DNA from 4 places in the Marinobacter sp. CP1 genome. Region 4 is predicted to be linked to each of the others. Evidence: predicted binding sites of a transcription regulator. Region 4 holds the regulator's gene; each other region holds the start of a gene.

Region 1 (7,321 bases), 1.4 Mb from region 4:
GGATGCGGGCATGCAGGTGACCAAGCTGTCCCTGATCTGGGACGACAACGTCTCCTTTGTGCTGGATGAAGAACTGGGCATCCGTCGCCTCAAGTTCGGCGAAACACTGCAGGATCAACTGGACGATGTCGACGTGGACGACCACGCTGCCAAGTTTGATGCGGCTTTCACGCTGATGACCCTTGAGCTGTCCCGGCTGATTCCAGGGCTCCTGGAAGCGCTCGGCGGCGAAGATCGCTCTGCGATTGTCGAAGAGTAAAGCCTTAAGACCGGGTCAGATACCCGTCTTGTCTGACCCGGCCTCCCTTGCGCTCTTCAGTGGGCGCTCTTTCCCAGCCGCTCTCTCTGCCAGTCTTTTTCCGGTTCGTTCAGGACCAGCCGCAGATCCATCACTTCCTCTTCGGTATTGAACTTGATTTCAAAGCCCAGATGTTCCGCCAGCTGCAACATGGGACGATTATCCGGCAGCACATTGCCCACCATTTCCACGGTACCCCTGGCCCGACAGTAATCGATCATCTTTTGCATCAGGGCAACGCCGAGGCCTTCGCCCTTCATTTTATCGTGCACCATGACCGCGAACTCGCATTGCAGGTTATCGGCATCGGTCCAGGTGCGCACGGTTCCGAGGGTTTCCTCGCCTTCCCCGTCTTCCCTGGGCGCGTTGGCAATAAAAACCATCTCCCGGTCGTAATCGATTTGCACCATCTGGGCTACGTCTTCGCGAGAGAAATGCTTGCGATACTGGAAGAACCGGTAACGAATGGATTCCGGCGACTGCAACTCATGGAACGCCCGGTGGGCAGGCTCATCTTCCGCCAGTACCGGTCGAATGATGACCCGGCGCCCGGATTTGGGCAAAACAATCCATTCCTCCAGTTCCCGCGGGTAAGGCTGAATAATCGGCCGCCCCGGCTTGTCGGCCAGATTGATGGCAATATTGACAGCCACGGCCCCCTGCTCGTTGAACAGCAAGGGCGAGATCTCAAGCCCCTTGATTTCCGGAATGTCGATAACGATCTGTGAGAGGGTGACCAGGGTCTCGGACACCGCGCGGATATCCTCCTCCGGCTTCAGGCTGTGTTCTTTCAGCAGCTTGTACATGTAGGTACGGCGCAGAAGCTCACGGGCCAACACCATGTTCAATGGCGGCAGTGCGATCTGACGATCGGTCATCACGTTGATCTGGGCGCCAGCTGCACCACAAACCACCAGGGGCCCAAACAATGCGTCCCGGGTAATGCCGACACTGAACTCGATCCCACCCACGTGCTGGTAGGAACGCTGAACCGCAAACCCGAGAAATCCACTTTCCGGGAAATGGCTCTTGTATTCCTCCATCAGGTAGCGGCACGAATCCATGATGGCCGCCTCGCTGTTCAGTTTCTGGACCGTACCCTTGTACCGACGCTGGGTCGGACTCAGGTCCAGAAAAGGATGGCACGCCTGCTCATGAATGATGGTGATGTCGATGGGGCGCCGCTCAACCGCAAACACCTCCAGCACCTCTTCCATATCGTCGCAGTACATGGTTTCGATGGTGCTGATCCCGTAGTCCCGCACCAGATCCCGCGCTTCCCGGTTCGACAGGTGATACCGACCTGCCCGAAGGGCCCTGTTGACCACATGACGGGTATGGGTGCGGTCTGCAAAGTGGTCGGTAAAGGATTCCGGCGTTTCCGTAAGCAGCCGCTGAACCCGCTGGTGACGAACATGCTGCATGAATGCCATCACGGCTTTTTCGGGATTGAAGAACGACGGCAGCCCGGCCCGGTAAAACTCTTCCCGAGCATCCATGACCGTACTCTGGCCGAGCCAGCAGGTGAACACATTCAGACGTGTGCCCTTGGACGCCTGCACAACCGCGTCCGCAATCTGGAGGCTGTCCTCCGTCAGACTCGGGGCATACATCACCAGAACGTTTGCCACTTCCGGATCCTTTGCCAGGATCTTGATGGCCTGGCCGTAAAGTTCCGGCGAGGCATCGTAGTTAAGGTCAATGGGGTTTTTGCGGGTCCAGTAAGGTGGCAGCAGCTCGGCCAGGTTCTCAATGCTGGATTTCGACAGCTCTGCCAGTTCACCACCAAGATCCGCCAACCGGTCCACGGCCAACACCCCGGGGCCGACCCCATTGGCCATGATCGCCAGGGTTTCGCGGCGCAAGGGACGCATCCGCGTCAATGTCTCGAGCGCATCAAACATCTGGCCAAGGCCATCCACCCGGAGCACACCTGCCCTCTGAAGCATGGCGTCGTAAATCGGATCGCTGCGTTTCAGGCCATCAGGGAGGTCGTGGGGAAACCACTCCGACTCCGGCACCCGACCGGACTTCACCGCAATCACCGGCTTGGTGCGGGACGCCACCCGCACCGCCGACATGAAGCGGCGGGCATTGGGAATGTTTTCGATGTGCAGGAGAATCGCACGTGTCTGTGTATCCTGCGCCAGGTAGTCGATCAGGTCGTCGTGATCGATATCCATGCCATCGCCCAGGGTCAGGAAGTAGGAAAACCCCACACCACGGGCGAATGCCCAGTCGATGACCGAACTGGCGATGGTGCCGGACTGGCCAACGAAGGCAACCCGGCCAGGGATGGCGCCCATATGGGCGTAGGTAGCGTTCAGGCTGCGTGCCGGGACCATCAGGCCAATGGTGTTGGGGCCCAGAACCCGGATTCCGGTCTCCCGGGCCGCTTCACGAACGGAATACATCAGGGGCTGGCCGGTTTTACTGTGAGTACGTGACATGCCACCGGTCATAACGATCGCGGTGCGCACCCCGGCCTCCCCCAGCCGCTTGATGGTCTTGGCCACGGTATCCGGCGGCGTACAGATGATTGCCAGGTCCGGGGAAAATTCCATTTTCGAGACTTTCTTGACGCAGGGCACCCCGTGCACGTTGTCGTAATCGTTCTGGTTAACCACCAGTAACCGGCCGGGATAACCGCCCCCCATCAGGTTCCGCAACACCATACCGCCAAGGTTGTCTGCCCGCTCCGACGCACCGATCACCGCAATGGACGCGGGATTAAACAGGCTCTCCAGATACCGGGTGCTCAAGCTGACTCTCCTTTGTATGCGGCCGGCAGACCGTTGGGAAATAAATGTAATAAAACAGGTTACTTATGAGTGTAACTCTTATCTTAGGCCTTGATACCCCGATGTGAAATGACTATCGCCGTTATAAGACCAAAGAAACACGGCATCGTGCAGTTTTCCCTGATAAGCTTGAAGAAAATATAAGCATATCGAAGGCAGTCCGAGACGTATGACCACGGCATTCTTTTCCCACGATGACTTCATGAAACACAACATGGGGCCGGAACATCCGGAAAGCCCTGAGCGGCTGGCGGCCATCATCAGCTACCTTGCTGATACTGGCCTGGACCAGAAGCTGGACTGGGTGCGGCCGGAAGAAATCACCCGTGATCAGCTTCTGATGGTGCATCCGGAAAAATATCTCCATCAACTGGACCTGATGCAACCGACCCGCGGCCGCGTGTTTACCGACCCGGACACGGCCATGATGCCCGACACCCTTCGAGCCGCTCGTCTGGCAGCTGGTGCCAATATCCAGGCCGTGGATATGGTCATGAGCAGCCAGGTTACTAACGCGTTTGTGTGTGCCCGGCCGCCCGGGCACCATGCCGAGCGGGCGAAATCCATGGGGTTCTGTTTTTACAACAACGTTGCCCTGGCCGCCATGCGCGCCCTCACCTTTCATCATTTGGAGCGGGTCGCGATCATCGATTTTGACGTGCACCAGGGCAATGGCACCGTAGACATTGTCAGTGGCGACGAGCGTATCCTGATGTGCTCAAGCTTCCAGCATCCCTTCTATCCGCACTCCCACGTGCACCGGCAGGCCGACAACATCGTGAATATTCCGATTGAGGCAAACTGTTCGTCTGAAGAGTACCGGAAGCAGGTGGAGGCGGGATGGCTGAAGCGCCTGAATGAATTCAAACCGCAGTTGATCCTGATTTCGGCGGGTTTTGATGCCCACCGGCTGGATCCGATGGCAGAACTGAATCTGGATACGGAAGATTATCGCTGGCTAACAGAAATGATTGTGAGTGTCGCCAGTGAGCACAGCAATGACCGGATCATTTCAACCCTGGAGGGCGGGTACCATCTGCGGGCCCTGGCGGAAAGCGTCAATGCCCACCTGGAAGTACTGGATTCGGTTTACTGACGCCAATCAGCCCCTGGGTTCGCCGCCATAACCGTTAGCCTGCTGCAGTTCCGGGCGGTCACCGGCCCGTTGCAGGCGGATATTGGTGCGCCGGTTATCGGCGGGCCGGTTGGATACCGGGTACTGGTCGCCGTGAGCCCGAACGGTAATCATGTTTTCATCAATACCGCTCGCCTTGAGGTAGTCGGCCACCACATTGGCGCGATCTTCGGAAAGCGCACGGTTGTCGATCCGGCTTCCAATACTGTCACTATGACCATCCACGAAAATCCGCTCAACCGTGGAATCTGCGTTCACATAGGCCACGATGTTATCCAGTAGTTGCCTGTCGGCATCGGATAATTGCGTGCTGCCGCTGGCAAAGGGCACCCTCGAGCGCTGGATCTGATCAAAGTTTACCGGCAGTAGATTGGACGTACAGCGCTGATAACGCTGGTACTCGCCGGCGAAGTTAATGTTGGAGACCTGAACCCGCACCGGGCGGCCATCAAACCACGATTCCCTGGTTACCGTCGGGCGCATCCCGTCCAGAAGTCCATGGGCGACCACGAACGCCTGACGGGTATCCAGCGAGACCTGACGGCGATCATCCGAGACATTGACCGTTCCCAGGGGCTTCGGCGCCACACCCGGACGCCAGGCCGGTGCCTCGACCACAAGGCTGCCGCGCCCTGGTCGCATCAATGCGGAATCAGACTCCAGGAAAAAGCTGAGACTTTCACCGGCGCGATGATTGAACACCGCCCGACCGTAGCCGGGAACTTCGTGCACCAGCCGGCATTCAAATACCGACTCGGCGAGATACCACTGGCTGTTCTCGATTCCGGCGCCATAGCTGGCAGCCTGCGCGGTTGCCGGCAGAAGCACCACGGGCAACGTGGCAACCAGCAGAGTATTCAGGAGTTGTCCGGGGCGAAATCCCATAGAGCTAGCCATCAGTGTCCGGAGTTAGCAGAGTCAGACTGTTTAACGGCCTGAGCCGGAAGTTCTTTAGCCACCAACCGGAAAACAATCACCCGCGCCTTCTGGTATAATTCGCCAAATTTTTTCGGCTCCCAGAGAACCGGGCACAAGCTCGCCCCGCCAAAGGTATTTCGGACAAACGCCATGACAGACAAGCTCACGCTCACACGCCCCGACGACTGGCACCTTCACGTACGGGACGGCGACATTCTCAACGACGTGGTACCGGCTACGGCCGCCTGCTTCGCTCGCGCCATCATCATGCCTAACCTGGTACCGCCAGTTACCACCGCAGCCGATGCCACAGCCTACCGGGAACGCATTCTGGCGGCTGCCAATGGCACCGAGTTCGAGCCGTTGATGACGCTGTATCTGACCGAGAGCATGACGGCGCAGACCATCCGGGATGCCAGGGCTGCCGGCGTTGTGGCTGCCAAGCTTTACCCCGCCGGAGCAACGACCAATTCCGACTCCGGCGTGAAGGATATCCGCAACATCTACCCGGTTCTGGAAGCCATGGCCAATTGTGGCATGCTGCTGCTGGTACACGGCGAGGTAACCGATGCCGATATCGACATTTTTGACCGGGAAAAGGTATTTCTGGAGCGTGTCCTGGCACCCACTCTCGAGGCTTTCCCGAACCTGAAGGTTGTACTGGAACATATCACCACGGCCGATTCCGCAGAATTTGTCCGGCAGCACGCCGGTGACAACCTCGGTGCGACTCTGACGCCCCAGCACCTGATGTACAACCGCAACCACATGCTGGTAGGCGGCATTCGACCGCATCTCTATTGCCTGCCAATCCTGAAGCGTAACCGCCATCAACAGGCGCTCAGGGACGCGGTGGCCAGCGGCGACAAACGCTTTTTCCTGGGCACGGATTCCGCCCCCCATTCAAAGGATCGCAAAGAGGCAGCCTGCGGTTGCGCTGGCTGTTACTCGGCCTACGGCGCAATCGGTCTGTATGCGGACATTTTCGAAGAGCTTGGCATCCTGGATAAACTTGAAGCATTCGCCAGTTTCAACGGGCCGGATTTCTATGGCCTACCGCGGAATACCGATACCATCACCCTGATTCGTGACCCCTGGACCATGCCGGCAGAGCTGCCGCTGGCTGACGGAACCATCGTGCCCCTCAAGGCTGGTGAAACCGTTCACTGGAAACTGGCGTAAACCTGACTTATTCCTTCTCACACACGGCCAAGACCGGAGCTTGAGTGACTGACGAAAACAAACCACCGCATCCCATGTCCCGCCGCTTTCGCGGGTTTCTGCCTGTTGTAGTCGACGTGGAAACCGCTGGCTTCAATCCCGAGCGGGACGCCCTGCTGGAAGTGGCGGCAGTGATACTGACCATGGACGACGATGGCTGGGTGCGGCGCGCTGAAACCCACGTTCAGCAGATCGATCCTTTCGAAGGCGCGAATCTGGAGCAGTCCGCGCTTGATTTCACGGGTATTGATCCGTGGAATCCGGAGCGAGAAGCGGTACCCGAGCGGGAAGGACTCAGCGAGATCTTCAGCCCCATTCGCAAGGCGGTGAAGAACCACGATTGCAAGCGAGCCGTCCTGGTGGGCCACAATGCCACCTTTGACCATAACTTCATCTTTGCAGCCGCGCTGCGGGCCGACATCCGTCGTAACCCGTTCCATCCTTTCTCAACCTTCGATACCGCCACGCTGGCCGGCCTGGCCTATGGCCACACGGTTCTGGCCCAGGCCTGCAAACTCGCGGGCATTCCGTTCAGCAACAAGGAAGCCCATTCCGCCGCCTATGACGCGGAAAAAACCGCAGACCTGTTCTGTGGCATTGTGAATCGCTGGAAAGAACTGGGCGGCTTTCCGCCTCCGGTGATCCCCGAAGAGACCGAATAACCGCCATAAAAAAACCCGCCGCAGCGGGTTTTTTTCTGTGTGCCAGGCCTAAGTGTTGAAGGCACGCCTCATACTCAGCTGACTTTAAAGCGGGACAGAGAATCCCTGAGCTGATGAGACAACTCCGCCAAGTCACCACTGGCTTCGGAGATCTGGACCATGGCCTGTTTGGTCTCCAAGGACTTTTCAGCAATTGTGGATACGTTGCGCGTTACTTCTTCGGCCGTGGCTGATTGCTCTTCGGAAGCCGTAGCAATCTGCTCCGCCATACCGGACATCCGGGCAA
Region 2 (7,321 bases), 2.1 Mb from region 4:
CAGATGGCGTCTACTCGAAGAACTCCGAGATCAAGGACGGCTACCCGGAATTCACCATGCAGATGCTAATGGATCTGGGCTGGGATGGCGATCTGACGGCTGAGGAGCGGGCCAGTATTGAAGCCGTGGCCGGCCCGGAAACCAACTGGAAGACAGACCTGTCTGGCGGCATTCAACGTGTGGCAATCAAGCACGAGTGCGCACCTTTCGGTAATGCCAAGGCCCGCACCGTGGTCTGGAACTTCCCGGATCCGATACCGCTGCATCGCGAACCGCTATATACCAACCGTCGTGATTTGGTTAAGGATTACCCGACATACGAAGACAAGACTTTCTGGCGGGTGCCTACCCTGTACGAGTCCATTCAGAAGAACGACTTCAGCAAGGAGTTCCCGATCATCCTTACCTCCGGCCGTCTGGTCGAATATGAGGGTGGTGGTGATGAGACTCGCTCAAACCCCTGGCTGGCTGAATTGCAACAGGAAATGTTCATCGAGGTTAACCCACGCGATGCCAACAACCTGAACATCCGTGACGGCAATGATGTCTGGGTTTCCGGCCCCGAAGGCGCGCGGATCAAGGTCAAGGCCATGGTGACCGAACGTGTCGGAGAGGGGGTGGCCTTCATGCCATTCCACTTTGGCGGGCACTATCAAGGCAAGGACCTGAGGGACAAGTATCCCAAGGGCGCAGACCCCATCGTTCTGGGCGAATCCACCAACACGGTTCAAACATACGGGTATGACTCGGTCACGCAGATGCAAGAGACCAAAGCCACCCTGTGTTCGATTATGCCGGCATAACAAGAGGTGTAAATCATGGCACTTGAGGGAAAAGCACGCGCAAAATTCCTGGTCGATGCCGAACGCTGCATCGAATGTAATGCTTGCGTAACGGCCTGTAAGAATGAGAATGAAGTCCCCTGGGGTATCAACCGCCGGCGCGTGGTGACCATCGGAGATGGTAAGCCTGGCGAACGCTCGATCTCGGTAGCTTGCATGCACTGTTCAGACGCGCCTTGTATGGCCGTTTGCCCTGTGGATGTCTTCTACCAGACCGAAGACGGTATCGTGTTGCACTCCAAGGATCTGTGTATTGGTTGTGGGTATTGTTTTTATGCCTGCCCCTTCGGTGCGCCTCAGTTCCCCCAGGCGGGCAACTTTGGCAGCCGGGGCAAGATGGACAAATGCACGTTCTGTGCAGGCGGCCCTGAAGAAGACAATTCAACAGCTGAGTTCACCAAGTACGGCCGCAACCGCATTGCCGAGGGCAAGCTGCCAATCTGTGCCGAAATGTGCTCGACCAAAGCGCTGCTGGCCGGTGATGGCAGCGAGGTGGCAGACATCTATCGCCAGCGTGTGGTGAGCCGTGGTTTCGGTTCCGGCGCCTGGGGATGGGGCACGGCCTATGGGAAGAAGGTCCCTTAAGCCCGCCATGAGTTTCGGGGCCCCCCGGGCCCCGCAAAACTCATGGCGGCAACGAACTCTTCTTCTTGATTCTTTTGGGGTGCTCGCATGAAGCGTAAGTTGTTAGGTGCTGTCGTCCTTGCACTGGCGACACTGGTGTTTAATCCTGTCTGGGCGCAAGAGGCCCCCGCGGTTGATCGCACGTCTACCGGGGGTGCTCAAACCCTGGAAGACATCCTGGCTCGTCAAAAACAGTTGGAAATTGACGAGTCTTTTCGCTCGGAAAACCTGGGTAATCCTGCCAATGCGGCACCGATCAGTGGTCGACTCGGCACCCTGGGAGGGCGCTCGGATTCCGACATCTATCGTGCCATTCGATACAACAAGATTGACCCCAGTACCCAGGCCCGGGGGCCTGCCGCTGACGTCCTGATCCAGGACGGAGGCATACCCTGGTACAAGTTACGAGAGGGGCCGGTCATCACTTACGGTGGCAGTGCAATCCTGGCTATCATTGCGCTACTGGCAGTGTTCTATTTTGTGCGCGGAAGAATCAAAATCAAAGGCGGCCCTGCGGGCACCACGGTTGAACGATTCAAAGCCATCGAACGATTTGGTCACTGGCTGTTGGCGGGCTCGTTTGTCGCATTAGCTATAACGGGGTTAATCACCTTGATGGGTCGCAGTTTCCTCATGCCAGTTATGGGGCCCGAGGCCTTTGCCACTCTGGCTGCCGGCTCCAAATGGCTTCACAACAACATTGCGTGGGCCTTTATGTTGGGGCTGGTGATGACCTTCTTCATGTGGGTGGCGCACAACATCCCCAACAAGCTCGATTGGCAGTGGCTCAAAGTGGGCGGCGGCATCTTCACCAACGCCCATCCGTCAGCGAGGAAGTTCAACGCCGGTCAGAAAATTGTTTTCTGGACCGTGATGTTGCTGGGTTTTTCAGTCTCGTTGTCGGGCCTGTCATTGTTGTTTCCGTTTGAAATTCCAATGTTTGCCAAGACGTTTGGCGTCGTGAACACTGTTTTGGGAACGGATTTGCCGACAGTGCTGACGCCGCACGAAGAGATGCAGTATGCCAACATCTGGCACTCTATCGTGGCGTTCGTGATGATGCTGGCCATCATTGCCCACATCTACATCGGCTCGGTCGGCATGGAAGGTGCCTTCGACGCTATGGGTAACGGCCAGGTTGATCTCGAATGGGCTCGTCAACACCACGACCTGTGGGTCGCTGAGGTTGAAGCCAAACAAGGCAAAGGAGGTTCGTCGTGAAGGTAATGATTTCGGCTTTTATCGCGGCCCTGCTCATTGCCACGGCTGCACCAATGGTGCTGAACCAATTTGGCTGGTCGTCGGCGGAACAAACCAGCGCAGAGAGCGTTCGCCTTGACTGATCAGTCCGAGGTATACCAGATCGACGCCGTCGGTCTGGTATGTCCTCTCCCCATCCTGCGCTTCAAAAAACGGACCAAAGACCTGCCCGGCGGAACACTGGTCGATTTCCTGGCAGATGACCCCACCGGCCGAAAGGACCTTCAGGCCCTCTGTGATATCACCGGCCACCGGATTGAATGGACCAGAGAAGAAGAAGCTGGCGTCACTCGTTACCGCATTTCCCTGGCATAAAACGGCATCGAAATCGTCAATCTTTTCCTACACTTCACCACGCCCTCTTGGAAAATCAGGCGCCAACCCCCTATCTTAAATTAGGACTCCTAATAATTGGAATTCCGATGAGTTCAGACCCACTGTGGGAAATGATGATGCCTGAAAATGTCGAGGGACTGGCCCGGTCGATTCCTGGTGCTGCGGAAACCATGACCTTCTGGAGGCACGAGTGGCGGATCAAGTCAGCATCCGGTGTTGTGAAATGACTGAGTGGTACCGGCACTCCCAAACAGCGTGAAAACGGAGACATATGCTGGAATAGCGTGATCATTGATGTAACACGGGAACGTCAGATCCATAGCAAGCAAACCACCGTAAGCCTACCCTCATTTCTATTTAATACAGACTAAAAGGCCAAACAATGAGCGACAACAGTCGACCGGTAATTCTGACTGCCCGGCAAATAAGATTCCTGCAGGACCTGATCCTCGAAAAGCAGTACCAGCTTGCCGCTCAGCAGTCAGAGAATCAGCAGAGCACTGATTACAGTCAACTCAGCGAGCAGATGAGCCACACAACAGATCTGCTGATGCAGCTGACCGACGCATTGCCGGAAGATTGCGCAATTCCCCTCCAGGAAACTCCGGAAATCCCGGCGAGCACCTGCCCCTAGTGACCACCTCGTGGATGCTTGCGGGCTTCCAGGTTACCCAGCGACATTTTCACGTCTCGATCCGAAAGTTCTGGAAGATCGTCAAAATTCGAAACTCGCGGAAATTTCGAATCGATCACAGTCGCCAGCGTATCGTCGATGCACAGGGTGTCTGCCACGGCCTGATGACAACCGGGCATCAGGATTGCCCTGATCTCGCCGATTTCTCTTGTTCCCGTCTCAACGTCTCCGGAGCGACTGGCGCTGATCACGGTGAGCTTTTCGGCCCAATCCACAGCGCGGCCATCAACAGGTTTCGCCTCAATCCGCTCACAGGCTGTCAGGGTTGCTTCAAGCAACGTTCGGAAGTTAGCTGATTCAGCCAGCCGCTCGGCCTTTTCGCGAGCACTGCGATCTTCGTCAGGCACCAATAGTATGTAGGGCGTATTATCAACAAAGACACCCCAGTAGTCGGCCGCAATGGCTTCGGGTTTCGGGTAATAAACCCCAGCGGTCAGGGTCGAATGCTTTTTCCTTCTAGCCAGGAAGGCGCCTTTTTTTTCACAATCCAATTCTTTGCCTCGGTCTTTTCCGGTTTTCACTTCTTGCACGGGTCGTCCAGCAATGGCCATTGAACGATAGGCTCGAGCCCCATCGGTGGATCATTTCGTGGACGCAGAAATATGGTGATTGCAAGAAGGTTTTACAAATCCGCAGCCAGGCCTGTGCCTGCCGAGCGACATTTCCGCTCTTTTGGCAGCACATATGCGTCGTAATCTCTGGAATGATTCACGAATGACGCAATAATGATTAAGGAAGCATCGATCCCGGCCGATATAAAAAAAGATCGCAGTAATTTGCGTGCTCCAATAGTCCGTAAAGCTTATAGATTCTGGGGAATCAGCATGTCTATCAGACAACTGTTCATCGTCTCGATTGCCGCTGTTCTGCTGGTCATCGCAATACTCGCAAGCGTTGTGATCGCTTTAAACACGCAGAAAACGATCACGGCAGATGTCGCTGAAAGGCAGAGTGATCTTGTCGAGGAGATCACCGGAATGCTCTCCATCACCGACGAGCTCATGTCAAAACGGGTGAAGAATTCGCTGAATCTGCTCATTGAACGCGGCCAGCAACTCGGAGCCGCCAGGATCCAGGGAACCGAACCGGTCGCAGGCAAACCCGTTCCGGCACTGTTTCTCGGCGACACCATGATCAACAACAACTTTGACCTGGTGGATGGCATAACCGGGATCATGGACGGCACAGCCACTCTATTCGTCAGGGATGGACAGGACTTTGTCAGGGTTTCCACAAACGTAAAGAAAGACGATGGATCCCGTGCCATCGGCACCAAACTGAATATGGCGGGCGCGGCCGGGCAGGCCATTAGCCGGGGCGAAGCCTACTTCGGACAGGTCGATATTCTCGGCAATCCCTACCTCACCGCTTACAGCCCTATCCGTAACGCCTCAAACCAGATTATCGGCATCTGGTATGTGGGCTATTCAGCGGACCTTGAAGAACTTGAAGCGGCCATCACCTCATCCAGCCTGCTGGAAAGAGGATTTCTCGCCCTGGTGGACGACAAGAATCGACTGCGCATGCACTCCAGCTCCATTGAGTCCGATCCACTGCAAAACCTGCTGGAATCTGAGCCGGAAGACTGGAACCTTGCACGTACTGCGTTCGATGCCTGGGGGTACCAGATTATCACCGGCTACTCGGAAGACGAAGTGGCAGCCATGGTTCGCAATCAGACCATCAAGACGGTCATGGCAATTCTGATCGGCGGACTGGTGCTGATCGGCTGCCTGAGTGCCCTGGCACAACTGGTTGTGGCTCGACCTCTCCAAAAAATGATCGATGCCATCAACGACATTGCCAGCGGCGAAGGCGACCTGACGGTGAGGTTCAATGCAACCGGCAAGAGCGAATTGGACGTCATGGCCCAAGGCTTCGATCGCTTGCTAGACCGGTTACAAACTACAATTTCAGAAACCAAAAGATCCTCGGAAAGCCTGCTTGAGGCCTCGTCGAGTCTAAGGGGCATAGCATCAGACTCCGCCACCGTCGTCTCGCAACAAACCGAGGAGACCGAGCAGGTTGCAACCGCCATGAATGAGATGACAGCAACCGCTCAAACTGTTGCCGAAAGCGCCTCCAGGGCTGAAAACATTGCCAAAGAGGCGGATGGTCTGGCCGAAAGTGGCCAATCGCTCATTGCCAAAACCACGGCGAAAATACAGAGCCAGCTCGACAACAACCAGAGCTCAGTGCAAACCAGTGCTTCGCTGAGAGCTGCATCGGATAACATCGGCAATATTCTTTCCGTCATAGAAAACATTTCGGAACAGACTAATCTCCTGGCGCTTAATGCAGCGATTGAGGCAGCGCGAGCCGGAGAACACGGCAGAGGTTTTGCGGTGGTGTCAGACGAAGTCAGAAACCTGGCCCGTCGGACCCAGGAGTCCATCAAAGAGATCCAGGACCAGATCAATCACCTGCAGGAAGGCGTTGCCGGTGTTACCGACGTTATTGAGGTGGGCAGTCAGCTAGCAACTGAAACCAACGACATGATCCGCGAAACCGGCAACGCGATCGAGGCACTGCGCGAGGGCGTTCGAACCATTCGGGACACCAACATTGAAATGGCAAGCGCCGCCGAGCAGCAGAGCCAGGTTTCTGAGGACATCAACCAGCGCCTTGAGCACATTCGGCAAATGGCTGGTAGCAGCCAGGAGAACGCCGCATCAACCAATGAGGCGGCAGAAACGTTGAAGCAACTAGCGGAAAAACTGAAGTCTCAATTGGACTCTTACAGGACCTGACCCAGTTTCCATACCCGGCAATCATTCTTAAATAACGAACGAATCGATCGGATATATATATTTTTGTTCACAGCAAAAGCCTCGGATACTACGCGTATTAAATACTCCTGATTCCGAGGCCCTCGCATGTTCGATGTTCAGGCGATCGAATCCTTGTTCTCACTGCTGGTACCGCTGCTTTTCGGTGCCGGAGCAGTCGCGACCGGATTGGCAACCAACCAGAGCAACCTTCTCGCACGGTCATTGACCTTCAAGCTTGCCTTTGTATCGGCTTTGGCCGCCGCAATCGGAAGTTGGTGGTGGCCGGTCGATGGCGTCTGGTTCAGTCACGCGCCTCTGGCCTCAATCATGTTGCTGCTTATCACTTTGCTGGGAATGGTGCTGGGACGCTTCTCGGAGAGGTATCTTGCGGGGGATCCCGGCCAGCGCCGATTTATGATCTGGCTTCAGGTGATCCTCGCCAGCGTGGCCATGATCGCCATCACCAATCATTTGCTGGTGTTCCTCGTCAGCTGGATTGCCATCAGCGTAAGCCTGCACCAGTTGCTGATGTTCTTTCCTGATCGCCCGCGCGCCGCCCTGGCGGCGCACAAAAAGTTCATTTTTGCCCGAATTGCGGAGCTCTGCCTGGCACTGGCGTTCCTCCTGCTTTATGTCCAGTACGACACGCCCTTTATTGATCGGATTCTGGTCCAGGTATCCGGTGCAACAGAGGTGCCCGCCGGCGCCCAGATCGCTGCGGTTTTGATGGCTGTGGCTGCTTTGCTCAAATGCGCACAGATGCCTTTCCACGGTTGGCTGATTCAGGTGGTGGA
Region 3 (7,321 bases), 1.3 Mb from region 4:
GGGTCAGTCCCTCAAGTCCGTTCTTGCCAGTTTTTTCGATCGTGCCGATGATGCCCTGTTTGAACTCGCCGACAGAGCCGGCTCCAACCTCGACCAGACCGCCTACTTTGATGCCATGCGGGAGCTCAGGCTTCGTCGCAAGGCCATGGTGGTCTCGATCCTCCAGTATGTCAGCCAGGCTTTCAATGAAATCGGCAGGTTCCAGCCCCAGCATAGTGCCAGGTCCCTGGATGAAGTTGACGAGGACTCTCTCAGCCTCGTTGACCATTCCCAGCTTGAGCAGCAGGTGGCAGTCGACAATCTCATAAATAAACTCCGGAACCGTTATACCGAACAGATCCGTCTGCTTACCGTCCGGGTCGGGCATCTGGTGCCGGGCATCGAGCTGAAAGACGCACAAATGCCGCTGAGCCCGGAAATCATCTGTGGCGGTGTTGCCGAGGCCTGTGCAGACCTCGACATTGATATCCGGGCCAAGCTGGTGGTTCTGAAGCTGTTTGATCGCCTGCTTGCCGATACCCTCGGTGATTTCTACAAAGAAGCCAATCGCACCTTGATCAGTGAAGGCGTAATGCCTGACATGAAACGACCGCCCACCGGCAAGGTGCCCTCCCGCTCCGGTCAGCGTGGGTCAGGAGAGAGTTCAGTGCCGACCAGTGCCAGCGGCCGGGCGGATTCTGCCAGCCAGGGTCAGGGTATGTCTCAGTCACAGGCTACTTTCTCGGAGCTCAGCGCGCTGTTGCATCGCGGTGAGTCCAATGCTGTCACTGGCGGATCCCCGGTCGGCGAAAGCTACATTGATACCGACAGGCTCATGGCCCGTTTGACTGAAGCGCAGTCGAGCAGCAGGCAATGGGGTGAAGGTACCGTTGTACCTCTGAACGAGCAGCTTCAACCCATCCTGCGTTCCGGCGATGGCAATAGCCTGAGCGTTGGGCAGGTCGACAGTGACGTGATCAATCTGGTTTCCATGCTGTTCGACTTTATTCTGGAAGATCGCCAACTGCATCCGGTGATGAAAGCATTGATCGGGCGCCTGCAGATTCCGGTGCTGAAAGTGGCGCTTAGTGACAAGAACTTTTTCAACCGGGGCGGTCACCCGGTTCGAAAACTGCTTAACGAGCTGGCACTTTCGGCCATTGGCTGGACCGAGAAGAAGGCCGGGCAAAGAGACCCGCTTCGGGACAAAATCGAATCGGTGGTAGATCGGGTTCTGACAGAGTTCACTACCAACGTCTCTCTGTTTGAGGAGTTGTTGAAAGATTTCAGCCACTTCATGGATCTCGATCGCCGACGTCGTGAGCTCGTCGAGCAACGTCTTCGGGATGCTGAAGAAGGGCGGGCTCGACAGGAGCGGGCGTCCCAGGCGGCGGAAGGCCTGGTTAAGGAGCTGACAGAGCAGCGGGACGTACCCGAACCGGTTGCCGGCCTCCTGAGCGAAGCCTGGACCCGGTACCTGCAATGGGTTGTCCTCCGGGAGGGCGAGGAAAGCGACCGGTGGCAGCACGCCCGGAACCTGACCGAGCAGTTGGTCTGGAGTGTGGATCCGCGCCCGGTCACTGATACCACCAGGTCAGATCTGCTGAGGGCAATACCGGCCATTGTGGACGACCTTCGCAAGGCACTGCAGGATATTTCCTGGGACCCGTTTGCCACCGATGCGGCCATTCGCGACCTTGAACTTGCCCATGTGGACGTTTTCCAGCGATTGGTGACGGCTCCGTCCAGGCCGGAATCACCTTCGGAACCAGAGGATCTGCTCGTTCCGGAACCCGCTGCTGAGCAGCCCGTCGAGCCCCCTGAGCCGGCAGCCGAAGACGCTGTCAAAGCAACGCCCGCGCCGGCCGAGCCTGAAGTGCCTGTTTCTGTGGTCAGCGAGGCTGCCTCCCAGGCGGACGCTGAAACGCAGACTGCTTCAGTATCTCCAGAGTGGCTGTCAAAGGCCGAAAGCCTGCGTGTGGGTTCCTGGATTGAACTTACCCGCGACGAAACCCGGGTGCGCTGTAAGCTTGCGGCCTTTATCAAGGCTACTGGCAAATATATCTTTGTGAATCGCAGTGGCGCGAAGGTGGCAGAGTATCTGCGTCAGGAACTGGCCGCCGACATGGAATCCGGGAAAATCAGCATGCTGGATGATGGTCTGATCTTCGACCGGGCACTGGAGTCGATCATCGACAACCTGCGCAGCAGCCGCAAGGACTGATTCGTAGCAACCGTGGCAACTTTGTGATTCAATCAGAGGCTGTAATGCTCTGAAACTTTTGGAATTACTTTGCCCGATTCAGACGTTTTTTCCGAACGCCCTACCGCCTCCGGTATCGATGGAAATTCGCTTCGCGAAACCGGGCGGATTTCCTTCGCCCGCTGGACCCCTTCGCCGAATTTCGGGCCTCGTCCGGATGGAGCGGGCATCTCTCTTCTGGTCGTCCACAATATCAGCCTGCCTCCGGGCCAGTTTGGTGGCCGCGAAATAGAAGACTTCTTCTGCAACCAACTCGACCATTCTGCGCACCCCTACTTCAAGACTATCGAGGGCGTCCAGGTGTCTGCGCACCTGCTGATTCGCCGCGATGGCGCGCTGGTGCAGTTTGTCAGCCTGCTTGATCGGGCCTGGCATGCCGGCCGATCGTGTTTTGAAGGGCAGGAGGAATGCAATGATTTTTCCATCGGGATTGAGCTGGAAGGGACCGACGACACCCCTTACACCACCGAGCAATATCGCATGCTGGCGAAAGTGGCGGACCTGATTATGACGGCCTGGCCGGATATCACGGCCAATCGGATTACCGGGCACTGCGACATTGCGCCCGGCAGGAAGAGCGATCCCGGCCCGGCTTTTGACTGGCGGTATTTCCGGTCAGCCCTGGAAATAGTCCGAGGATCGGGGAGGAACGTCTGAATGGTATTTGTTGTGTTTCTTCTGGCCTACATGGTACGTAGGCGTCTGGATTCCCTGGACATGCTGTCTGGCGATGAGGTCTGGCGCCGTTGGTTCCGCTACGGCAGCCGGGTCAGGGCGGGCCATGAATCGGGGATAGCAACCGGGCTGGCACTGGTCCTGTTGCCGGCCCTGATACTGGGGCTTGCGGAATACCTGCTGGTGTCTTCTGGCTGGAGAATGGCGGCTTACCCGCTGGAGTTCCTGGTGCTGGTCGTCCTTATGGGAACGCCGGGCTGGCGACAGGTACTGCGGGCCTATGCGGAGGCGTGGCATCGGGGAGACATGCAGTCGGCCTGGCATCATGTGAAAGACCTTCTTCCGGCCGATGAACGGGGAGCCGCAGTGTCTCCCGAGGCCATGCACCTCTCCCTGTCCAAGGCACTGATGGTTTCGGTGTTCCAGCGCTTTTTTCTGGTGGCTTTCTGGTATGTGGTTGGCGGTATCGGTCTCGCGGTCCTGGCGCGTGGGCTGGTAGCGCTCGCCGAGCAATGGCCGCAGGCGCCGGCCAGGCCCAGGTTTGCAAAAATGTCCGACCTTGCCGGCTGGATTCCTGCCAGGCTTTTGTCGTTAACGTTCGGAATTGCCGGAGATCTGGCCGGCTGGCTGCGTGAAACTCGCCAGACTCTGACCGGAATCTCCAAAAAAGCGGGCGAGGTACTCATGATTTCGGCCAACGGGTCGTTAACCGGGTATGCACTGGATCCAGCGAGGTTTTCCCGGATTCACCCGGATGAGTGGACAGCGTTTGGGGGAAGGAGTCTGCGAGCGGTAAGGGATCTGCTGAACAGAAGCATGCTGGTATGGATATGCATACTCGCCCTGCTGGTTATTTCCGGCGTCGTTTAGCCCGGATTTTATAAAACATTGCAGTTTAACAACAAATAAAGCTTAAGTTTTTAAGACTTTAGGCGACAATAGAAGAAAAGAATTAACGTTCAGTGGTTATTTGCCAGCACGAGGGTCCCTGTGAAGCAACTCATTAATCCTGCCATTGCCCTGATGAACCGGCTGCCGATGGTCTACAAGTTCAGTCTCATCAGCATTCTGTTCCTTTTACCAATTGGCGGGCTGTCCTGGCTTGCCATTTCCGAGCTGAATCGCTCGGTTCAGACCATGACCCGGGGTGTCGAGGGGCTGGAGCAACTCCAGCAAGTGGATCGGCTGGTGGATGCGGCGATGGATTATCGAGACTATCGCTCACCGGCGATCATCAAGGATGAGAGTGCCATTACCGCAGTTTCCGAAGAAGCGGCCACTGAGATTGACAGCCTGCTGGCGGCTCTGACCGCAGAAGAGCGCTCGTTTGATACGACTGGCTCCTGGGCCGATCAGGTTGAAGGCCTTCGCCAGGAGTGGGAAGCATTGCGGGCCGATGACAATTACCAGGGCAGCTTCGATCCTCAGTTCAAGTATTATCAGGAATTCGTCCAGAAGGCACAGGCGCTGCTTTCGGCCACCATTGAAATCTCTGGTTTGGGGCAGGGGGCCTCAAGAGAAAACCAGTTGATTCTGGGCCTGGTCCAGGACTCTCTCCCGGCTGCACGCACCGTGATCGGTCGGGCAAAATCCTACGGAATCTTCGCACTGGTCGAGGGGCAGGTAGGTTACGCCCTGAGCGAAACCCTGAACGAAATCTATGACCAGTTGACCAATCGCACCTCCTTGCTTTCACCGGCTTTGGCTCTTGCTTCTGAAGCATCGCCGGCCCTCGCCAATCAGGCAGGCAACGCCATTCAACGGGTTGACGAGAGTTTGATGGTGGTTCGGGATCATCTGGATCTGAACGTGATAACGCCCATGCGTCTGGAAATGCCCTGGACCGAATACGACGATCTGATGTCCGGGCAGTTGGCCCACTACGACGACGTCAAGACGGCTGCCTTCAGCGTGGTCGACTCGAACCTGCGCGCACGGCTCGAGAGTGAGATCAACCAGCGTCGCCTGATTGTGGTTGCCCTGATCGCCGTGCTGCTTGTGGTTGTCTATCTCTACATCGGCTTCTTCATGTCCGTACGTACCGCCATCAACCGCTTCAGCGAAGCCGCACGGAACGTTGCCGCCGGCGACATGACCACGCACATCAGTTTGCGCAACCGCGATGAGCTGGGCGAGTTGACGACGGAATTCAATAACATGACCGACCGGATTGCCGAGCTGATCCGCTCTGTCAGCCGGACGACGGCGGACGTAGACCAGCAGGCCACCCGGGTCAATGACACCGCTGCGGCCAATAGCGAAGCGGTTGCGCGTCAGATGGAAGAAAGCGGCCAGATCAATGAAGCCATGAACCAGATGGTTGAGGCGGTTCATGAAGTCACCGAAAGCGCGCACCGGGTTGCGGACAGCGCGAGCAATGCCGAACAGGACACAGAAACCGGCCGGGGCGTGGTGGCCGACACGGTTGAAACCATCAACAAGCTGGCGGGTGAAATCTCAGGCGCGGTGGAAGTGATCAACCGGGTCAGCAAGGACAGTGACAACATCAGTCAGGTGCTGGTCGAGATCAAGGCCATCGCCGAGCAGACCAACCTGCTCGCCCTGAACGCCGCGATCGAGGCGGCCCGGGCCGGGGAGCAGGGGCGTGGTTTCGCGGTGGTTGCCGATGAGGTTCGCTCGCTGTCACAGCGCACGCACAAATCGACGGAAGAAATCGAAGGCATGATTTCCCGGCTCCAGAGCGGCGTCAAAGACGCGGTGTCGGCCATGACCAACAGCCGGGACGTGACCGAGGCAACGGTGCAGAAGTCCGGAGAGGTGACAGAGGCCCTGGATAGAATCGCCAAGGGCATCTCCGTGATCGTGGATATGAGTCACCAGATCGCCCAGGCCGCCGAAGAGCAGTCTGCCGTCGCGAAAAACGTGAACTCGAACGTTGAGCAGATTGGCGAGCTGGGCCAGAAAACCGCCGCCAATGCTGAAGAAACCCTGGGTTCTTCCAGAGAAATGTCGCAACTGACAGCGTCGCTTCAGCGTCTGGTGGAAGCCTTCAAGGTCTGATCGGTGCGACCTTTGCGCGCGATCAGGCGCATAAAAAATCCGGCCCTTAGAGGCCGGATTTTTTTTGTTCCCAGAGAATCTCTTCGCCACCCTCGCGCCGGGCCAGTACGCGGGCGATGACAAACAACAGATCCGATAGACGGTTCAGGTAGTGTCGGGAAGCGGTGTTGATAGAGTCCTCATGGCCGAGGGCGACGACAACCCGCTCTGCACGACGGCAGACCGCCCGGGCAAGGTGACATTGGGCGGCGCCGGGACTGCCTCCGGGCAGGACAAAATTCTTCAGCGGTGGCAGGCCTTCGTTGTGCCGGTCCAGGGTGCCCTCCAGCCATTCGATGTGTTCGTCACCAATCACACGGCTGCCGGGGATGGCAAATTCGCCCCCCAGGTCAAACAGATGGTGCTGAATGCGGCGCAGGCTCTCCACCAGTTCGTCGTCGCTGTCCAGGGTTTCGATTAGCAACCCGATATGGCAGTTGAGTTCATCAGCGGTGCCCATGGCTTCAACTCGCTGGGCATTCTTGGCAATCCGGTTGCCATCGGCCAGGCCCGTGGAGCCATCGTCTCCGGTACGGGTGTAAATCTTGGAAAGGCGGTTGCCCATCAGTCTGCTCCTGTTAATGTGACGACAGTTGTTGTACCCGTTCGGTCAGCATTTGGTTCACCGGCGTGTCGATACCGAGTTCTTTTCCTAGTTTTGCCAGATACCCGTTGATAAAGTCTATCTCGGTTTGGCGTTTGCGGAGAACATCGGCACGCATGGACGATGTGTTACCCGCGGTGTTTTGAGCGACCTGTTCAATGCGTTGGCGCAGGGAATCCGGTGTTTCCGTGATCTGGGCGGCGGCGCTCATCAGCTCTGATAGTTCCCGGCAAAGCTCGTCGATGGTGTTCTGATATAGCCCTGCAGACAGGATGTCGCCATTGGGGCAGTTCAGGATGGCGGTGTAGGGATTGATGCCCGCATTGACGATCAGTTTCTGCCAGAGTCGCTGAAGGATGGCCGGCTCCCGATGGATGGCCAGGCCGGAGTCTTCCAGCATGGCGACCGCGCGGTCCACCGAGAATCTGGCCTGCTCCGTCAGCGGACCCACCCAGGTATCGCCGGTACCGGCATGGACGAGAAGCCCCGGTTCAGGTCGATTTGCGCCCTCGGTGGTGGTTGCGGCCAGGATCGGGCGCTCCGGCCACCGCTCGGCGACAGCTTGCTGGCTGCCCAGTCCGTTCTGGAAAAGCAGGATGGGGATATCAACGGGTAATTGGTCGATCACGCCTGCTACAGCGCTCAGGGTATCACCGGCCTTGGTTGTCACCAGCATCAGGTCCGGCGTGTCGCCGGTCGTGAGGAAGGGAATCTGTATGGAGGATTCCGGCCCCTCAAAG
Region 4 (7,321 bases):
GACGCGGGCGCCCTGCAGGCTCCGGCGCCCGGGAGGCCGGAGCTGAAGGTTCCGCGCGGGAAGGCGCAGGAGAACGGTTGCCGGGACGACTGCGGGCTACATCCAGAATCCGCTCAATCAAGATTTTCTGAAGCTGACTGTTGTCCCGGGCAATTTCTTCGAAATTCTTGGGCAGAAAATCAACGGCGCCGGCCTCGAGCGCATCCAGTGTGACCCGGGCGCCCTCATAGGTGAGCGATGAGAACATGAGCACCGGTATCGGATGTTTGCGCATGATTTCGCGCACGGCAGAGATGCCATCCATCACGGGCATCTCATAATCCATGGTAATCACGTCGGGACGCAGTTTCTCGGCCAGCTCAACGCCTTCCCGACCATTGGTCGCAGCACCTACCACTTTGATCTGGCCGGAGCTGGTCAGGATTTCCGTCAGCCGCTTGCGAAAAAACCCTGAATCGTCAACGACCAGGACAGAAACTGTCATCCACTTCTCCTACCCAATCCATCGTTCTTCGGCCTTCTCTGGCAAAAAGCGCCGGAAGGCCCGGCTCAACCGTAATGTTGCAACAGGCTTGGCACATCAATAATGAGTGCAATCCGGCCATCGCCGGTAATAGTGGCACCGGCCATGCCTGGCGTACCCTGGAGCGCTCGCCCAAGGGGCTTGATAACCACTTCTTCCTGACCAACCAGCTGGTCGACCACGAACCCGACCTGCTTGGACCCATGGCCACAATGACAACATGGGCGTTATCGGGCACCTCCTGGCCAGCACCGCCACGAACCAGCCAGCGCTTGATATGGAATAGCGGGAAGACTTTATCCCGAACCACAATGCACTCGCGCCCATCGACGATGTTGGTCTTGGTCAGGTCCAGATGGAAAATCTCGACCACGTTGACCAGCGGCAACGCAAAGGATTGATCGCCCAGCATGATCATCAGGGTGGGCATGATGGCGAGCGTCAGCGGAACCTTGATGACAATGCGAGAGCCCTTGCCCAGCTCGGATTCGATGCTCAACTGGCCATTGAGCTGGCCAATCTTGGTTTTCACCACATCCATGCCGACGCCACGTCCGGACACATCCGAAATCTGCTCCTTGGTGGAGAATCCGGCGGCAAAAATAAGGTTGTAACACTCCGAATTGGTCAGCCGGTCCGCGGCGTCCTGGTCGTAGATACCCTTTTCGACTGCTTTGCGGCGCAGGACTTCCGGATCCATGCCCGCGCCGTCATCCTCGATAAACAGCAGAATATGGTCTCCCTCCTGCTCGGCAGAGAGGGTAACCGTGCCCTGGCGTGGCTTCCCGGCCTTCTCGCGGACTTCCGGAGCCTCGATCCCGTGGTCCACCGAATTCCGCACCAGGTGAACCAGCGGATCAGACAGCGCTTCAACCAGGTTCTTGTCGAGATCGGTTTCCTCGCCATGCATCACCAGGTTCACCTCTTTCTTGAGGTTTCTGGCGAGATCGCGCACAACGCGGGGGAACCTGCCGAACACCTTTTTGATCGGCTGCATGCGGGTCTGCATGACGGCGGACTGGAGATCAGTCGTAACCACATCCAGGTTGGATACCGCCTTGTGCATGTGTTCGTCTTCACTTTCAGCACCCAGACGCTGCAAGCGGTTACGCACCAGCACCAGCTCACCCACCATATTCATGATGTCATCGAGCCGCTTGGTGTCGACACGAACCGTCGTTTCCGCGGCCGGGGCATTCTCGCGAGCAGGCATCGCCGGTGCGGCAGCGCCTTTGGCCTCCGGCTTCTCGGCCGGCTTCGACTTTTCGGGTTTTGACGCGTTTGCTTTCGCTGAAGCTGGTTCTTTTGAAGATGCAGGCTGTTTCGGCGCTGAGGGCTGTTTTGGAGCTGCAGGCTCTTTCGAGGCTGAAGGCTCTCCGCCCGCGGTCGGGCTTCCGCCCTTGCCGTGAAGATCGTCCAGCAGTTTCTCGAATTCGTCGTCGGTGATCAGGTCATCGCCGCCAGCAGATCCGGCCTTGGCAGCCGGCTTTTCTTCTTTACCAGAAGCCTCTTCCTCGCCAGCTGGCGCACCGGCAAACTGACCTTTTCCGTGCAGTTGGTCCAGTAGCGCTTCGAATTCGTCGTCGGTTATTTCGTCGTCTCCAGAACTTTCCTGGTCACCGCCGGCCGATCCGGCGCTCGAAGCCGAGGAAACCTCCGCTGATTTCTCGTCCTGCAGTGCGTCCAGAAGCTGTTCGAACTCGTCGTCGGTGATGTCGCCACCGTCTTCTGCCGGTTCGCTCTCTTCCTGCTCAGGTTGAGCGGCAGCGGGCGGTGCCCCCTCGCCTTCAGGCTGGGCCAGGGCATCCAGACGGGCAATCAGTTCGTCCGGAGCCGGCGTCAGCTCCTCATGATTGCGGACCTGCTCAAACATGGCATTGACGTAGTCGAGTGCTTCTAGAACCACGTCCATCAGTTCGGAATCCACCTTGCGCTTGTGATTACGCAAGATGTCGAAAACGTTTTCCGCGGAATGGCAGCAGTTCACCAGCGCTTCAAGCTGAAGGAAGCCGGCTCCGCCTTTCACGGTATGGAAACCACGGAAGATGGCGTTGAGCAGATCACTGTCGTCAGGATGTCGCTCAAGATCTACCAACTGCTCTGACAGCTTTTCGAGGATCTCGCCGGCTTCTACCAGGAAGTCCTGCAAAATCTCTTCATCAGCATCAAACGCCATGCGTTACCCTCATTATTCAGAAACCGAGACTGGACAACAGGTCGTCTACGTCGTCCTGCCCCGAAACTACATCTTCACGCTCATCGGCCTTGATCTGGGGCCCGACGCCCTTCTCTGCAGACTCTTCTTTTTCTTCAATCTGGTGCACCGTGCCCGTGAGCTGGTCCACATGACTGGCCATCACCACCAGGCTGAGCATCTGCTCCTCAACCTCTTTCACCAGGGCGGTGACCTTCTGGATGACCTGACCTGTCAGATCCTGATAGTCCTGAGCCAGCAGGATTTCCGACAGGTTGCTGTACATGGTGTCGGCATCGGTTGCCATGCTGACAAAAAAACGATCAATCCGGCCGTACAGCTCGCGAAACTCAGCCGGCTGCATTTCCCGGCGACGCAGGCGCTGCCACTCATCACGCAACGCGGCGGCCTCGTCTCTGAGGGCATTGGCCACCGGCATGGTTTCCTCAACCAGGTCCATGGTCCGGTTGGCTGCTTCACCGGTCATCTGCACAACGTATTCGAGACGATCAGAGGCATCAGTCATCTTTGACAGTGCTTCCTGCTGCTCGGCGTTACGGGGATCAATCTGGAAGTTCCGGATTGCTTCGTGCAGGCTCCGCGTCAGCCGCCCTACCTCACGGTACAGACTCTGATCCCTGACCTCGCTGAGTTCATTGATCAGGGTCATGGCTTTGGCATAATCACCCGCATCAACACTCTCGGCCAGTTCCGCTGCCTGCCGCTGGAGCTTTTCCGTCACCTCCGGTTCAAGGCCCCGATGGTTCTTTTTGCTATCGCTCATGAGAGCCATCCGACCTCTGGTTACTGGATTCTTTCAAAGATTTTCTCAATCTTTTCCTTGAGCACGGCAGCGGTGAACGGCTTGACCACATACCCGTTTACGCCTGCCTGGGCAGCGGCAACGATCTGGTCGCGCTTGGCCTCAGCAGTTACCATCAATACCGGCAGGGTTTTCAGATTCTCGTCCGCCCGAACGGCCTTGAGCAGGTCGAAGCCTGACATGCCAGGCATGTTCCAGTCGGTCACCAGAAAATCGTATTTGCCGCTTTTGAGCATTGGCAGTGCCGTGTTGCCGTCGTCAGCTTCATCGGTGTTGGTGAAGCCAAGATCACGCAGCAGGTTCTTGATGATCCGTCGCATTGTGGAGAAGTCGTCCACAATGAGGATTTTCATGTTTTTGTCCAATGGGACCTCCAGTTAGTAACACCCGGAATTCGTTTGACCTTTGCGTTCAAAGTCTAGCAGGCCGCTGTTTTAACCGCTTATTGTCGGACCTTTGCTTCGGTTGTAAAGCATCGGTTACCAAAAACTACAGACCACCTCGTTGGCGACACAGACTGAACGCGGTCAGTTGTCCGATTCCTGACGCCAATCCGAGAGCCGCCCCCGAAGGCGCAGGGCTGCCTGGCTGTGAATCTGGCTTACCCTGCTCTCACTGACGCCGAGCACCGCGCCAATCTCCTTGAGGTTCAGTTCTTCCTGGTAGTAAAGGCTCAACACCAGCTTTTCCCGCTCCGGCAGGTCTTCAATCGCCTCAGCGAGGCTCCGCCGGAAGGCATCGGAGGACAAACCCTCAAGGGGATTATCCTGCGTCTCTGTCTGTTCTATCGGCAGCTCTCCGGATTCATTGAGCTCGTCGAGGCTAAAAAGTCGACCGCTGTTGGAATCGGAAAGGTAGGAGTGGTATTCGGGCAGCCCCATGCCCAGCTCTTCGGCCACTTCCTGATCGTGGGCTTCGCGGCCAAGTCGATCTTCAACGGCTTTGATGGCCTGGGAAATGCGACGGGCGTTGCGATGAACAGAACGTGGCACCCAGTCACCCTTGCGGATTTCGTCCACCATGGCGCCGCGAATACGGATACCGGCGTAAGTCTCGAAGGTAGCACCTTTGGTGGAGCTGTAACGCTGGGCGGCCTCGAGCAGACCAATCATGCCGGCCTGCATCAGGTCTTCAAGCTGGACGGACGCCGGCAGGCGAGCCATCAGGTGAAGGGCAATTTTCTTGACCAGCGGCGCGTGCTGCTCAATGAGCTGAGCCGGCTTCTGCGCACTTGACTGGTTATAGATTCCGAGGTTTTTCGCCAATGTCATGTATCCGGTTTTTTGTTTGACTGGATCCGATTCAGACTTCGACGAGCCGCTCCACAAAAAATTCCAGATGCCCGCGGGGAGAGGACGGCAACGGCCAGCTATCTACCTTGTCCGCCAGCGCCTTGATGGCCAGTGAAGCTTTCGCCCTGGGATAGGCGTCCAGCACCGCACGCTGCCGCTGAACCGCTTTCTTCACGGCCTCATCGTAGGGGACTATTCCTACGTATTGTAGTGCCACATCGAGGAAGCGCTCGGTGACCCGGGTCAGTTTTTCAAACAGATGCCGGCCTTCCTGCTCATTCCGGACCTGATTGGCAAGAATACGGAAGCGGTTGGTTCCATAATCACGGTTCATCAGCTTGATCAGGGCATAGGCATCGGTGATCGAGGTCGGCTCGTCGCAGACAACCAGCAGCAGCTCCTGCGACGCTCTCAGAAAACTGACCACTGACTCGGAAATACCGGCGGCGGTATCAACGATCAGGACATCGATCTGATCACCCAGTTCGCTGAACGCATTAATCAGCCCGGCATGTTCCATGGGGCTGAGCTGGGTCATTCGTTGGGTACCGGAAGAGGCGGGGACAATCTTGATGCCACCGGGACCATTCACCAGAACGTCCTTCAGATCACAGTCGCCCGCCAGAACATCCTGGAGGTTGCGATTGGCAGTGATGCCCAGCAAGACGTCGATATTGGCGAGCCCCAGATCGGCGTCGAGCAGCACCACTCTCCGGCCTTTCTGCGCCAGGGCGATTCCGAGGTTCACCGACACGTTACTCTTGCCGACACCACCCTTTCCGCCGGAAACTGCAATCACCTGTACCGGATGTGCTCTGCTCATACTGTTTTTGGTCTCTCGCCACGTTTCGCCGGCTTTGTCTCCGACGCCTGCTGTCAATCTGTCCGGTCTCAGGCGTGCTCTTTCAGGCCCTCTGCGACCGCTTGCTGTTGCTGGAGTGTTTTCAGCCGATCCACGGCCAACCGCACCAGCGGAACGGCTTCTGCGTGGTGCAGGTCTTCAGGAATCTTCTGGCCGTCTGTGTAATAGGCTACCGGCAGACCGGTTTCCATCACAAACCCGAGAGACTCGCCCAGCGTCAGGGCCTCGTCGATTTTGGTCATCACACAGCCCGCAAGATTTGCCATCTTATAGCAATGCCACACGGATTTCATGATGCGAGGCTGACTGGTTGCCGAGACCACCAGATGGGTTTTGATATTGTGATGGCTGCGAGCCAGTTCGGCCAGCTGTTCCTGGTAGCCTTTGTCCGCACTGGTCAGTCCGGCGGTATCAATCAGCACCAGATGACGGTCTGACAGTTCGTCCAGAATATCGTCCAGACTGTGACTTTCATCCACGACCCGAACCGGCACATTCAGGATCCGACCGAACACGAATAACTGCTCGTGCGCCGCCACCCGATAGCGATCCGTGGTAACCAGGGCCACGGAATCGGAGCCATGCTTGAGCACGTAACGAGCGGCGAGTTTTCCGATGGTGGTGGTTTTCCCGGACCCTGTCGGACCCACCAACGCATAGGCGCCGCCCTCATCCAGCCACTCCATTCGGGAGGTCCGAACCCCGGTACACAGCATTTTCAGGGACTGCTTCCAACCGTCTTCCAGGCGCCCCGCCTTGTGACGACGGGAAATTGACCCCGCCAGATCACTGCCGAGGCCGAACTCCTGCAAGCGCTCGGCAAGCCTCTGCTGCACGGCGGTGGTCGCAGAAACCTCCGGCTCCTGTTGCGGCCGATGGCCCTGCATCATGTCTTTGAGCGAGCTGATCTCGGCCCGCATCTGCGCCAGCTCATCGGAATAGGCTTCCCTCGGCGCCTGTGGCAGAGGTTCAATATCACCAAAACCACCGCTCACCTCTTCCTGAATGGCAGCGAACGAACCGGCGTAGCTCGCGCCCTGCGATGCCCGCTTTTCCCGTACTTCACGGATGCGGTCCCGGGACCGGCTCAGCTCGTCCTCAAGACGCCTGTGCTGGTCGGCCTGCATCTCGGCCAAGCGGGACCCGTTGGTGGCTTCTTCTGCCTGGTTGCCCAGTCGCTGGCGCGCCATATTCTCGTCATAGTCCAGCGCCGTCACAATTTCGACACCGCCGTCGACCCGACGATTGGAAAGGATCACGGCGTCCGGCCCCATCTGTTCACTGACCTGCTTGAGCGCCTCGGCCATGGTCTGAGCAAAAAACCGTTTTACTTTCATGATGCCTCTTCCTCCACCGGCAACGCCGTGCCGGCGCTGTCCGCTCTGTCATCCGCGCCGTTACTGGCCAACGGACGCCACGATCGTAATCTGTTTGTTATCCGGAATTTCCTGGTACGAGAGCACATGGAGCCGCTCTACCCCGTAGCTGGCGAACTTCGCCAGCACCGGCCTCAGGGGCCCGGACACCAGCAGAATGGCTGGCTTGCCGAGCATCTCCTGACGCTGGACGCTCTCCTGAAGCGAGCGCTGGAGTTTTTCAACCATATTCGGCTCCAGGACCAGGCCAA

What was found. Region 4 encodes FliA, which starts transcription of late flagellar genes. Its sites were predicted from a motif close to CTAAAGTTTNNNNNNNNNNNGCCGNTAA; they were not measured.
Region 1: the regulator FliA is predicted to act here: its motif matches at 5,162-5,189, upstream of ACP86_RS17085 (flagellar protein MotY).
Region 2: the regulator FliA is predicted to act here: its motif matches at 4,486-4,513, upstream of ACP86_RS11130 (methyl-accepting chemotaxis protein).
Region 3: the regulator FliA is predicted to act here: its motif matches at 3,829-3,856, upstream of ACP86_RS17560 (methyl-accepting chemotaxis protein).

Annotation. Positions count from the first base shown of each region.
Region 1 covers NZ_CP011929.1:3,711,538-3,718,858, reverse strand. The annotation lists gene rdgC (recombination-associated protein RdgC) at 1-259, shown strand, start outside; gene ACP86_RS17095 (GNAT family N-acetyltransferase) at 316-3,060, opposite strand; gene ACP86_RS17090 (histone deacetylase family protein) at 3,269-4,195, shown strand; gene ACP86_RS17085 (flagellar protein MotY) at 4,202-5,119, opposite strand; gene pyrC (dihydroorotase) at 5,303-6,334, shown strand; gene rnt (ribonuclease T) at 6,379-7,035, shown strand; gene ACP86_RS17070 (methyl-accepting chemotaxis protein) at 7,110-7,321, opposite strand, start outside.
Region 2 covers NZ_CP011929.1:2,410,276-2,417,596, reverse strand. The annotation lists gene ACP86_RS11160 (formate dehydrogenase subunit alpha) at 1-803, shown strand, start outside; gene fdh3B (formate dehydrogenase FDH3 subunit beta) at 819-1,427, shown strand; gene ACP86_RS11150 (formate dehydrogenase subunit gamma) at 1,515-2,687, shown strand; gene ACP86_RS23465 (hypothetical protein) at 2,684-2,809, shown strand; gene ACP86_RS11145 (sulfurtransferase TusA family protein) at 2,802-3,041, shown strand; gene ACP86_RS22865 (hypothetical protein) at 3,149-3,289, shown strand; gene ACP86_RS11140 (hypothetical protein) at 3,445-3,696, shown strand; gene ACP86_RS11135 (hypothetical protein) at 3,693-4,307, opposite strand; gene ACP86_RS11130 (methyl-accepting chemotaxis protein) at 4,581-6,506, shown strand; gene ACP86_RS11125 (NADH-quinone oxidoreductase subunit L) at 6,633-7,321, shown strand, end outside.
Region 3 covers NZ_CP011929.1:3,812,637-3,819,957, forward strand. The annotation lists gene ACP86_RS17545 (DUF1631 domain-containing protein) at 1-2,203, shown strand, start outside; gene ampD (1,6-anhydro-N-acetylmuramyl-L-alanine amidase AmpD) at 2,318-2,899, shown strand; gene ACP86_RS17555 (hypothetical protein) at 2,900-3,787, shown strand; gene ACP86_RS17560 (methyl-accepting chemotaxis protein) at 3,908-5,938, shown strand; gene ACP86_RS17565 (cob(I)yrinic acid a,c-diamide adenosyltransferase) at 5,985-6,542, opposite strand; gene ACP86_RS17570 (ketopantoate reductase family protein) at 6,556-7,321, opposite strand, start outside.
Region 4 covers NZ_CP011929.1:352,405-359,725, forward strand. The annotation lists partial or broken gene cheB (chemotaxis-specific protein-glutamate methyltransferase CheB) at 1-484, opposite strand, end outside; partial or broken gene ACP86_RS01635 (chemotaxis protein CheW) at 550-2,699, opposite strand; gene ACP86_RS01640 (protein phosphatase CheZ) at 2,716-3,501, opposite strand; gene cheY (chemotaxis response regulator CheY) at 3,522-3,905, opposite strand; gene ACP86_RS01650 (RNA polymerase sigma factor FliA) at 4,068-4,811, opposite strand; gene ACP86_RS01655 (MinD/ParA family protein) at 4,843-5,655, opposite strand; gene flhF (flagellar biosynthesis protein FlhF) at 5,724-7,031, opposite strand; gene flhA (flagellar biosynthesis protein FlhA) at 7,092-7,321, opposite strand, start outside.